Regions from separate parts of the Paenibacillus sp. FSL R10-2778 genome, predicted to be linked through region 1. Evidence: a T-box and tRNA genes for the amino acid it is inferred to sense, from the RefSeq annotation. Region 1 holds a T-box; the other holds one or more tRNA genes.

What was found. The T-box of region 1 lies ahead of NST40_RS25005 (valine--tRNA ligase). A T-box ahead of a tRNA ligase gene usually reads a tRNA of that ligase, here a tRNA-Val.
Region 2: it has a tRNA-Val gene. The T-box ahead of NST40_RS25005 (valine--tRNA ligase) is inferred to sense a tRNA for this amino acid. The anticodon was not compared.

The regions. Positions count from the first base shown of each region.
Region 1 is NZ_CP151956.1:5,552,077-5,557,067, reverse strand. It holds gene NST40_RS25015 (RluA family pseudouridine synthase) at 1-87, shown strand, start outside; gene NST40_RS25010 (LysM peptidoglycan-binding domain-containing protein) at 419-1,786, shown strand; T-box leader at 1,981-2,264, shown strand; gene NST40_RS25005 (valine--tRNA ligase) at 2,368-4,991, shown strand, end outside.
Region 2 is NZ_CP151956.1:2,734,347-2,739,337, reverse strand. It holds gene NST40_RS11975 (site-2 protease family protein) at 1-358, opposite strand, end outside; gene NST40_RS11970 (copper amine oxidase N-terminal domain-containing protein) at 561-1,775, shown strand; gene NST40_RS11965 (hypothetical protein) at 1,938-2,240, shown strand; tRNA gene NST40_RS11960 (tRNA-Val) at 2,393-2,464, shown strand; gene NST40_RS11955 (DUF3951 domain-containing protein) at 4,221-4,472, shown strand; gene NST40_RS11950 (GNAT family protein) at 4,665-4,991, shown strand, end outside.

The sequences.
Region 1 (4,991 bases):
CCTTGGAGCGGAGAACAGCTGGAAGTCAGCGATCCGTGGCCGGAGGATATGCTGCAGCTGCGAGAGCTGCTGTCTGAAGCACCCTGACAGATACGTAAGTGGCTAAGGAACAGTAGAATCAGCAAAAGCTGGTTCTGCTGTTCTTTTTCTATTTTTTCAGAAAAAAAACATCTATCCATGTCTTATTAATAAAAGCAGCATATAATACTTTGTTCTTACGAAGTAGTGCATCTATCAGCAGGCTGAAGGTTTGGTGAGCTCTTAAATTCATGAAATTTATTAGCATCCTGTCCGGTTAGTACTACCAAAGTTGTCATGCCTCTCTGTTTGAAGCATATACATGTGGGGAGTAACATTTTGGGCTTATGCTCTGGGCCTGTCTCAGGGTTAGATTATGCCAAGAAGGAGGACATATCCCGTGTTTGATCAGTCCCACGGCTTGCGGTTTGATATTTACGAACGCATTCACCTTTCGGAAGAGCTTCCGGGAATAGCTGAGCTGGAGGAGGTTGAACTACTTCCGGAAATTCAGGTGATTCAGCGGGAGGATCGTGCCGAGTTATATGGTCAGCTGTTGCTTACCGGGCTTTACCGGAGTGAAGATGACCGAACACAACGTCTGGAGCATGCCATTCCCGTGGAAATCACTGTTCCGCTTACACGCGTCAGCTCGATTGAAGATATTGGGGTAGAGATTGAGAATTTTGATATCGATCTGCTCACGATGCGCACTGTGAATATAACAGGCGTATTATCGCTGCGGGGGATCGGTGGTGCGGACCCTCAACCTCAACCAGCCTGGCAGCAAGAGGAGTATACAGTCGCCTATTCTCCTGTGAATGATGACAGGGTAGAAGCTACTACGGAGCTACAAGAACAGGAAAATGATGCACTTTATGAAAATTCTCAGTGGACCTTTGGTGAGGATGCCTCACAGGTTGCTGTAGAAGAACATGAGCATGCCGAAGCGAATGAACAGGAAGCAGAAGAATCATTAGTTTCAAGTGGAGCCGCTCATACGTCCCCTGTAGTCAATTTCTCATCCGGTCAGGAGAAGGACAAGGGAGCTAAAGCACGGACACATAGTCTGGAGTCCCAAGTTGAGGATGCTAAAGCGGGTTTATCCGATTACTGGTTTAAAGCCGAGGCCCAGAACAAAGAGGTTGAGGTGTCTCAGCTGAATCAAGCAAGCTATGTGAGCGAAGAGAACCAACAGTCGGCAGAGGAATATTTTACTCCTAGAGAGACCGCTGTTCCAGCCGTTAGTGCAGATGCAATTCAGGATATCCCTGTGTTCGCTTCTGAAAATGAGGCTAATAATGCGCTTCCTAAGCAAGAAGAGAATACTGCGCCGATTAATGAGAATGCGAACGAAGTTTTTGTTTCACAAGAGAGTGTGGCTTCTCATGAGGAGAAACAAGATCTTAAGATCGCCTTGGGCAGCAAAAAAGAAGCAGAAATTCCGGAAAAAGAACATCTCACCTTCTCCTCTTTACTAAGCTCCAGTCGTGTCCGTAAAGAGCAGGAAGCTCTGCAGTCGGATGCAAACACATCTGCAGCAGTGGACGTTCCAGAGGTTGGCAATAATACGGAATGGAAGAGCAGATTCATTGCCAGCGCGGATGGAGCTAACATGTTCCGCAAAGTTCGGCTGTGTATTGTGCAGCGTGAAGAAACACTGGATACCATAGCAGAGAAGTATCAGCTAAGTGCGCGGGAACTGGTAATGTATAATCGCTTATCCGGGCAGAGTGTAGAGGAAGGTCAAGTGTTGTACATCCCGTAATCGAATCGTGATGCGTACACACATGAATAGGTGAATCCCGATCAGGTATTAGGATCGGGATTTTTGCTGTTTCTTTGTTGGAAGGGATGCTTCAGAAGAAATAAGTCGAAATTCAGCCTAAAGTCCCGCTGCAAAGGCGTATCCAGGTTGACTAGGGGGGGCTCAAAATGTATTATGGAGTAAGCAATATCTAAGTAAAGACTGGGAACGGGAAGAGTAGGCGGTCAGCCCTTCAGAGAGCGGAATTGCAAGTGCTGTGACATTCCGTAGGAAACAGCCCCCGAAGTCGCCCCGGAGTCGCCCTTCTGAGCTTATCTTCATATTTGTGAAGGATAAGTTAGGTTGTGGCCGGTAGCAGCCGTTATCTGTACGAGTGTCGCGCTAAGCTTCTGAATCCGTAGGGTAAGAAGTGTAGTTTTATTTTTCATTGGCGCGAAACAAAGGTGGTACCGCGAAAGAATGACCTTTCGTCCTTTGAGACGAGGGGTCTTTTTGTTTTTTTCAGAGACCTGTGCGCTCTATACAGCAACTTTATTAACAACTATAAGCAACTACAAGTAAACTAGTGGAGGTATCAGAGAATGGCTGACCAAAACCATCTAACAGCGGCAGATGCTGCCGCTACGAATGAATCTAAAAACGAGATGCCAACAACGTATGATCCGAAGGCAGCAGAACAGAAATGGTATTCCTACTGGACAGAGGGCGGATATTTCCGCGCAGGCCAGCGTCCGGATGCTAAAGCCTATAGTATTGTGATCCCGCCGCCAAACGTAACGGGAATGCTGCACATCGGGCATGCGCTCGATTTCACATTACAGGATATCCTGATTCGTACTAAACGGATGCAGGGCTTCGATACGCTTTGGTTGCCAGGTACGGACCACGCAGGTATTGCAACACAAACGAAGGTAGAGCAGAAGCTGCGCGAGCAGGGGATTTCCAGACATGACCTCGGACGTGAGAAGTTCCTGGAGCAGGTGTGGGATTGGAAAGACAAATACGCGAACACCATTCATGAGCAGTGGGCAAAAATGGGACTTTCCCTTGACTACTCCCGCGAGCGTTTTACCCTCGATGAGGGTTTGTCTAAGGGAGTTCGCGAGGTATTTGTTAAGCTTTATAATAAAGGCTTGATCTATCGCGGTAAACGTATCATCAACTGGGACCCGGCGGCTCGTACGGCGTTGTCGGATATCGAGGTTGAATATAAGGAAGTTAACGGTCATCTGTACCACCTGCGTTACCCACTTAAAGATGGCAGTGGACATATCACTGTAGCGACCACACGTCCGGAGACGATGTTGGGTGATACGGCAGTTGCTGTTCATCCTGAGGATGATCGTTATAAAGATCTGATTGGTAAAACGCTGATCCTGCCGATTATCGGCCGGGAGATTCCAATTATCGCTGACGAGTATGTAGATAAAGAGTTTGGTAGCGGTGCGGTTAAGATCACGCCAGCTCATGATCCAAATGACTTCGAGGTAGGTCAACGGCACAATTTGCCGCAGATCAACGTAATGGATGAGAGCGGTACGATGAACGAAGAAGCAGGACCTTACAAAGGTCAAGACCGGAGTGAATGCCGTAAGGCCATCACGGCGGATCTGAAGGAGCAAGGCGTTCTGATCTCTATTGAAGATCATGTGCATCAAGTTGGACACAGTGAACGTTCAGGAGCGGTTGTTGAGCCTTACCTGTCCACACAATGGTTCGTGAAGATGCAGCCCCTCGCCGAAGCTGCCATCAATGCACAGAAGGATGGTAATGGGGTTAACTTTGTACCTGAACGGTTCGAGAGAACCTACCTGAACTGGATTGAAAACGTACGCGACTGGTGTATTTCCCGTCAGCTTTGGTGGGGGCATCGTATTCCGGCTTGGTATTCTGAATCTACCGGTGAGCTGGTTGTGGCGAATGACGAGGAAGAAGCGCGCCGGATCAGCGGCTTAACCGACCTGAAACAGGACGAGGATGTTCTGGATACTTGGTTTAGCTCCAACCTCTGGCCGTTTGCAACCCTAGGCTGGCCGAATGAAGACAGTGCAGATTTCAAACGTTACTATCCGAACGATGTGCTCGTAACGGGCTACGATATTATTTATTTCTGGGTAGCGCGGATGATCTTCTCGGCACTAGAATTCACCGGAGAGAAACCATTCTCGGACGTATTGATGCATGGTTTGGTACGGGATGCTGAAGGACAAAAAATGTCCAAATCACTCGGAAACGGTGTAGATCCGCTTGAGGTTATCGAGAAGTATGGCGCAGATGCTATGCGTTATATGATTTCTACCGGCAGCACAGCGGGTCAGGATTTACGCTTCCGCTGGGAAAAGGTAGAGCAGGCGCGTAATTTCGCTAATAAGATCTGGAATGCGTCACGCTTCGCCCTCATGAATCTTGAAGGAGTTAGCTTCGAGAATATTGACATTACTGGTGAGCTAACTACGGCTGACCGTTGGATTTTACACCGCCTGAACGAAACTTCTCGTGAAATTACGCGTCTAATTGACTCGTACGAGTTCGGCGAGACCGGCCGCCAGCTGTACAACTTCATTTGGGACGATTTGTGTGACTGGTATATTGAGTTCGCGAAGCTGTCGCTTTACGGAACGGATGCCGCAGCCAAAGCGAAGACACAGTCCGTACTTGCTTATGTACTCGACCGCACCATGCGCTTGATCCATCCGTTTATGCCGTTTATTTCGGAGGAAATCTGGCAGCATCTGCCGCATGAAGGAGAGACAATTACTTTGGCTGCTTGGCCTGAGTATGATGCTGCTCTGGAGAACCCGCAAGCGGTAGCGGAAATGAACCTGCTGATGGATGTAATCCGGGCAGTTCGTAATATCCGTGCTGAAGTAAATGTACCGATGAGCAAAAAGGTTGATTTGATTATTAAAGCGAGCAATGAGGAAACGCTGAGCATCATTACTCGTAACGACAACTACATCGGACGTTTCTGCAATACCTCTTCTTTCGAAGCTGGCCTGAATCCGGAAACGCCAGACAAGGTAATGTCCGCTGTAGTAACGGGAGCGGAACTGCTTCTGCCTTTGTCGGGGCTGATTGATATTGAACAAGAAATCGCTCGTCTGGAAAAAGAAGTGCAGACGCTGAACAGCGAAGTAGAACGCGTAGAGAAAAAGTTGAGCAATCAGGGCTTCGTGGCCAAAGCTCCCGCAAAAGTTATCGAAGA
Region 2 (4,991 bases), 2.8 Mb from region 1:
GTCCGCCAAAAGCAACATACGCTTCTGTCTTCGCATCCAGCGGATGTTTTTTCATAGTAATTAACGCGCCTAAAAAAGGAATAAATAACGGAGCGCTGACGGGTAACCCGATCCGCTTAGCGGCTATAACATGTCCCAATTCATGAACAAGCAAAAGCAGGACAATACCTATAGCAAACCCCCACGGATAAATCAAAGCATATGCCCCTATCGAAACCATCATGGAAATTAACGGCCCGGCAATTTTACCTATTTTCAGCAGAGACAAAATCGCCTTTCCTTTTAACAGGAGCATGGCGGCTCCGCCCCCCAACCATTTCAGCGGAGTAGAAGTATTCTTTTTCTGCTCATTTTGCATTTGCGGCAAGATCACAAGCTCCTTTATCTTTCAATTTTAAGAAACTACTGTACAGTTCCATCTATCTTATCATAGAAGCATTAAGGATATTTCTACAGTGAGCCCTTCGGAAAGTATACGACGCAACTTTTAGAAACGTTTCAGCGTCAAACCAACTATCATGGATAAATTTTACTGCCAGATAAAGAAAGGGTTGGTTAATATGCTCTCTTTTCACTCCAAAGCTTGGTTATCCGTCTTAATGCTCTCAACACTTTTACTCCCTGCCACCATGTCAGCAAGCTCTTCATTAACTGTATCGGAGTCCTCTGCGCTCGCCCAAGCTTCCTCTGCTAATACTTCGCAAGTATACTACCAATTTGGCATTCCTGGTGGAAACATAGGCGGACCTGCGCTGCTCAAAAATGGTGTAATCTACGTAGATGTTCGGGGGATCGCTGAACAAGCTGGCTTAAAAATGGAATGGGATAAATCCGGCAAACGTGCTCTGTTCAAAGGCTGGACTAAAAGTTTTGCTGTTCGAATCGGGAGTCAAACTGGCGTGCTTGACGGGAAAGCGGTAGATCTAGGAGGAATACCTTTTAAATCCAAAGAAGATGGGATATATGTGCCGGCCCGTTTTATCGTTAAGGCTTTCGAAGGCAGCCATCTCCGTCTGGACTCCACAACGAACACACTTTTAGCAGATGATCTGAAGACCTACAATGTTTTCACAGAATCCTTTGGAGGGCGTACCTATATGCTGGTCAAAGCTAATGGTGATTTATATGTCTCACAAGGCAAGGATACGGTGATAAAACTCACTTCACTCCAAACAAACTTTGACTGGGCAGGAATGAAGATCGAGAAAACGGCGGGGGGTCTGCTAGTCATTAAGATTATTGATTCCTATGGAGAGCCTCATATTAATACACGCGAAATCACACTCATATTCAAAAATGGTGCATTACTACGCAAGGCCACATTCGCTTACCAGTTCAGAGGAGATGCGGATTTCAAACCTTATGATGGCAACCTCATCTTGCATGATGGTAATACCTTACGTTTCATCCAAGACGGCACAGGCAATGTAATAGATACTCTTGATCTTGTAAAGCTGGGTGGCGAGGAAGATGCTTACTATGTAGAAAGCATTGATAAAGAAATCATACTGCTTCGTGGAAATCAGAATGGATTGCTAACCTTAATCGACCGCCAAACAGGCGAGCGAACCCTTTTGTATAAGGAGCTACTCACAGCAAAGGATCAGGAATATGCGGAAAATAACGATGTTCCTTTTAAAGGAGATACTTTGAAATTCGTAAAACGGAGCGGTGACAAATTGTATTTTATAAATGACTCTCCGCTTACTGGCAAAAAAGAAGTTATCTACTCCATTGAAGCTCATTCCAATAACTCCAAGAATAATGTTGATTAGAAAGTACAGCACAAGCATGTGTATTGATTAAAGAACTAATCGAATCCTCCTCAGTGATTATCCCTGAAAATTAACCTTCCTACATATAGGCAAACGCCGTGAACGTTGTAGGCTAAGGACCATAGACTGTTATCAGGATTGAAACATTCGAGGAGGATATCCATGGAATCAAATACAAATTTTCATCAACAGGTCGCTTGGAATTGCATGAATAAATATGTAGGTATAGTAACGACTGATGGTCAATCCTTTGACGGCTTCATCGCTCACGTGGATCAGAACTATATCACCCTTGCGGTTCCCAGCAATGAAATGGTCGATCGTATGAACGGAATGCCTGCCGAGCAGTCGAACTATAGACAATTCGGGTTCCAGCCCGGCTTTTACCCAAGACGCCGCTTCTATCCACGCCGTATCCCTTTTTTCGGAATAAGCAGTCTATTTCTACTCCCGTTTTTTATCTGACTCGGTGCAGGGGGATGAACGGTCATCCCCTTTCTAGCTATTTAACTACTTAATCGGAGAAAATTAAGAAGTAAATACAACTCTACATCTATATTGATTATAAAAAAGAATTGCCATCCTACTCTATCGTATGGTATTATAAATTTCGTCGCAGGACGGTAGCTCAGCGGGAGAGCACTATCTTGACAGGGTAGGGGTCATGGGTTCGAACCCCATCCGTCCTATACTGAAAAAGCCTTATTATATAAGGCTTTTTCTTTTGTTCAGAGATTTATAGGTTGTAAGAAAAAGCAAAGTGGTGCCATTATCGGCACCACTTTTTTTACCCCCTGTAACCGTTTTAGAAATACATCCTTGGATACTTTTATCGTCTTTCCGACCCGCACGATATGAAATTGACCCGAGTTTAATAGTTCATAGGTTTGAAGTTCACCTTACCAAGTATTTGTTGGATTTCCTTCGCTGTGAGTACAGAGGGATAATTAGAAGTAGTCTTATGTGTTTATTCAACCACCTTAACTTCCACTGATCTCGTCATCGCCTTTAACGTGGAACTATACAAGTTCCTTTTTAGATTCCTTAGTTTGCTTATTGAAGTGTGCTGCTATTTGAATTTTTATTCATAATTGCTCCTCTCAAATTTGGATTTTATAAAAAAATAACGACTGCAGCTAGTGCGATAATTGAAGCAACATATATAGCGGTGCTTTGTGGACTAGCTACACGTTCCATATATCTTTTCCCCTAATGCTATAAGTGTTGCCCACGGTTGCATGATGGTTATCGATTTCATGGTTTTGCCTCATTTCTTCATTGTATTTTCAAATAAATTGAAGCGATGTTAATAATGATTTATTTTCCAACCGATAGTAAAAAGAGAATAAATAATACATAAGGAGAATTTGAAATGGAATATATACTCATTGGTATTGGAATATATGCACTACGTATACTTGTTCCAATTTTTGTTGCTAGAGTTATGTGGAAAAAGAAATCCGAAATATGGAAGATTGTTATTGCTGTCATACTGACAATTTTCCTCCCTTGGTTGGGTTTAATTTATCTCGTCATCAATCGTTTGAGGTCACCCGGCATCCCCCGATTATAATATCTGCATTTGTACAACCCCTGACGCTGAGCAACTTGTTTGCGTAATTGTTCTTTCTATACATACTGGTTATTTGTCCTCTCCTTTATATAGGAGAGGGTGGTTAACCCTCTGCCTTCTTCAGATATTCAGTCGCAAACCCGCCATTAAAAACCTTCCAGCAACACTACCTCTGATGCAAGTCCCACGGTTCCGATTTCACCGTCCATACCTTATCCTTGTTTACTTCCTTCCAAGCTTCGTATCATGTATGCATGATTAATTTGTCTTCCGGTTTCAGTCCTGATTTCTTGAACTTTGGTTATTTTTCCATTTCGTTTATCTCTCCTTATTGGCTATGTCCGATTATTGGCGCGTTCTCTCCATGCTAATCTGCGGAAATACTTGCGTGTCTCTGATCCTTACGGCGGGTTCGTACTAACCTGACCTGCCGAGAGAATTCCTATTCTATCTCCTCGACCTCTGAATTAGATGTGCTATACGGGTATCCTCCGTCCCATCTGCCAACTAGAAGTGAAGGTGTGCCCATATGACCAGTTACGTTGATATTCGGAGGAGAGACATCTATCATCTGTTTTTACACAATCCAATTCTTCGTTCCAAATGCGATGAATCACTCTTCCCCCGCAGCAAGGACACTTATCGTCGCTCACCATGCTGTAGCTACTATATTCCCACCGATCGTACTTGTCGGTTCTTTTAGGGCAAACCCCCGATCATCAGATTCTATAAGAGAGGAGAGCTTTTAACCCTCTTTGTCACTGTATATTCCTACTGTGCATCAAATCTCAGTCGAATGAATAGTACGCAGCGGCCTGAATCTTGTAAATATTAACATTTGATTATAAAATCAAACAAAGGCGGTGTTAACAATGAGATTAGTACTGTTCATGTTGGCTGGAATAGGCGCGATTTTCTATCTTTCATTAGGAATCATCATTGTAAAGGTAATCCTTACAAGAAAATTACCAAATAATAATTACACTCCATTTGACTACATCACGGCCCAATCTCCTGTTGAGTTTCACGATGAGAAAAAAGAGATAGAAGAAAATGCAGACCATGGTGATGATAAGGACAAAAACATTATTTCATTATCAAAACGACGACCTTCTCTTCCCTGATGCACAATAGGCTGCTACTTCGTCATGACCTTTGGAGGGACACTCCTACTCCTTGAATGATCTGTATCTTCGTACTGTGACATAAAAAAACTCTTACGTTATAATAGTGTTGAATTAAATATTGAAGGGACTGAACTATGCGCAGATATCGATATCTTAACCCCAAAATAAATAGATAATGGAGGTAATATATTGATTACAGAAATACAAACCGAAAGACTAATATTACGAAAAATGAAATTATCTGACTCTGCTAGTTTGTTTAACATTTGGTCTGATCCAGAGGTTACAAAGTTTATGAATATCAATAGTTTCACTGAGGAAAGCCAAGCAGTAGAAATGATTAAAATTCTTAATAACCTGTCTTTGGAAAACAAAGCTATTCGTTATTCCGTAATTGAGTTAGAATCAAATCGCATAATTGGTTCCTGCGGTTATAATTCTATAGATTCTTCAAATGCTAAAGCAGAGATTGGATATGATATTGGTAAAGATTATTGGGGCAAGGGATATGCTCCT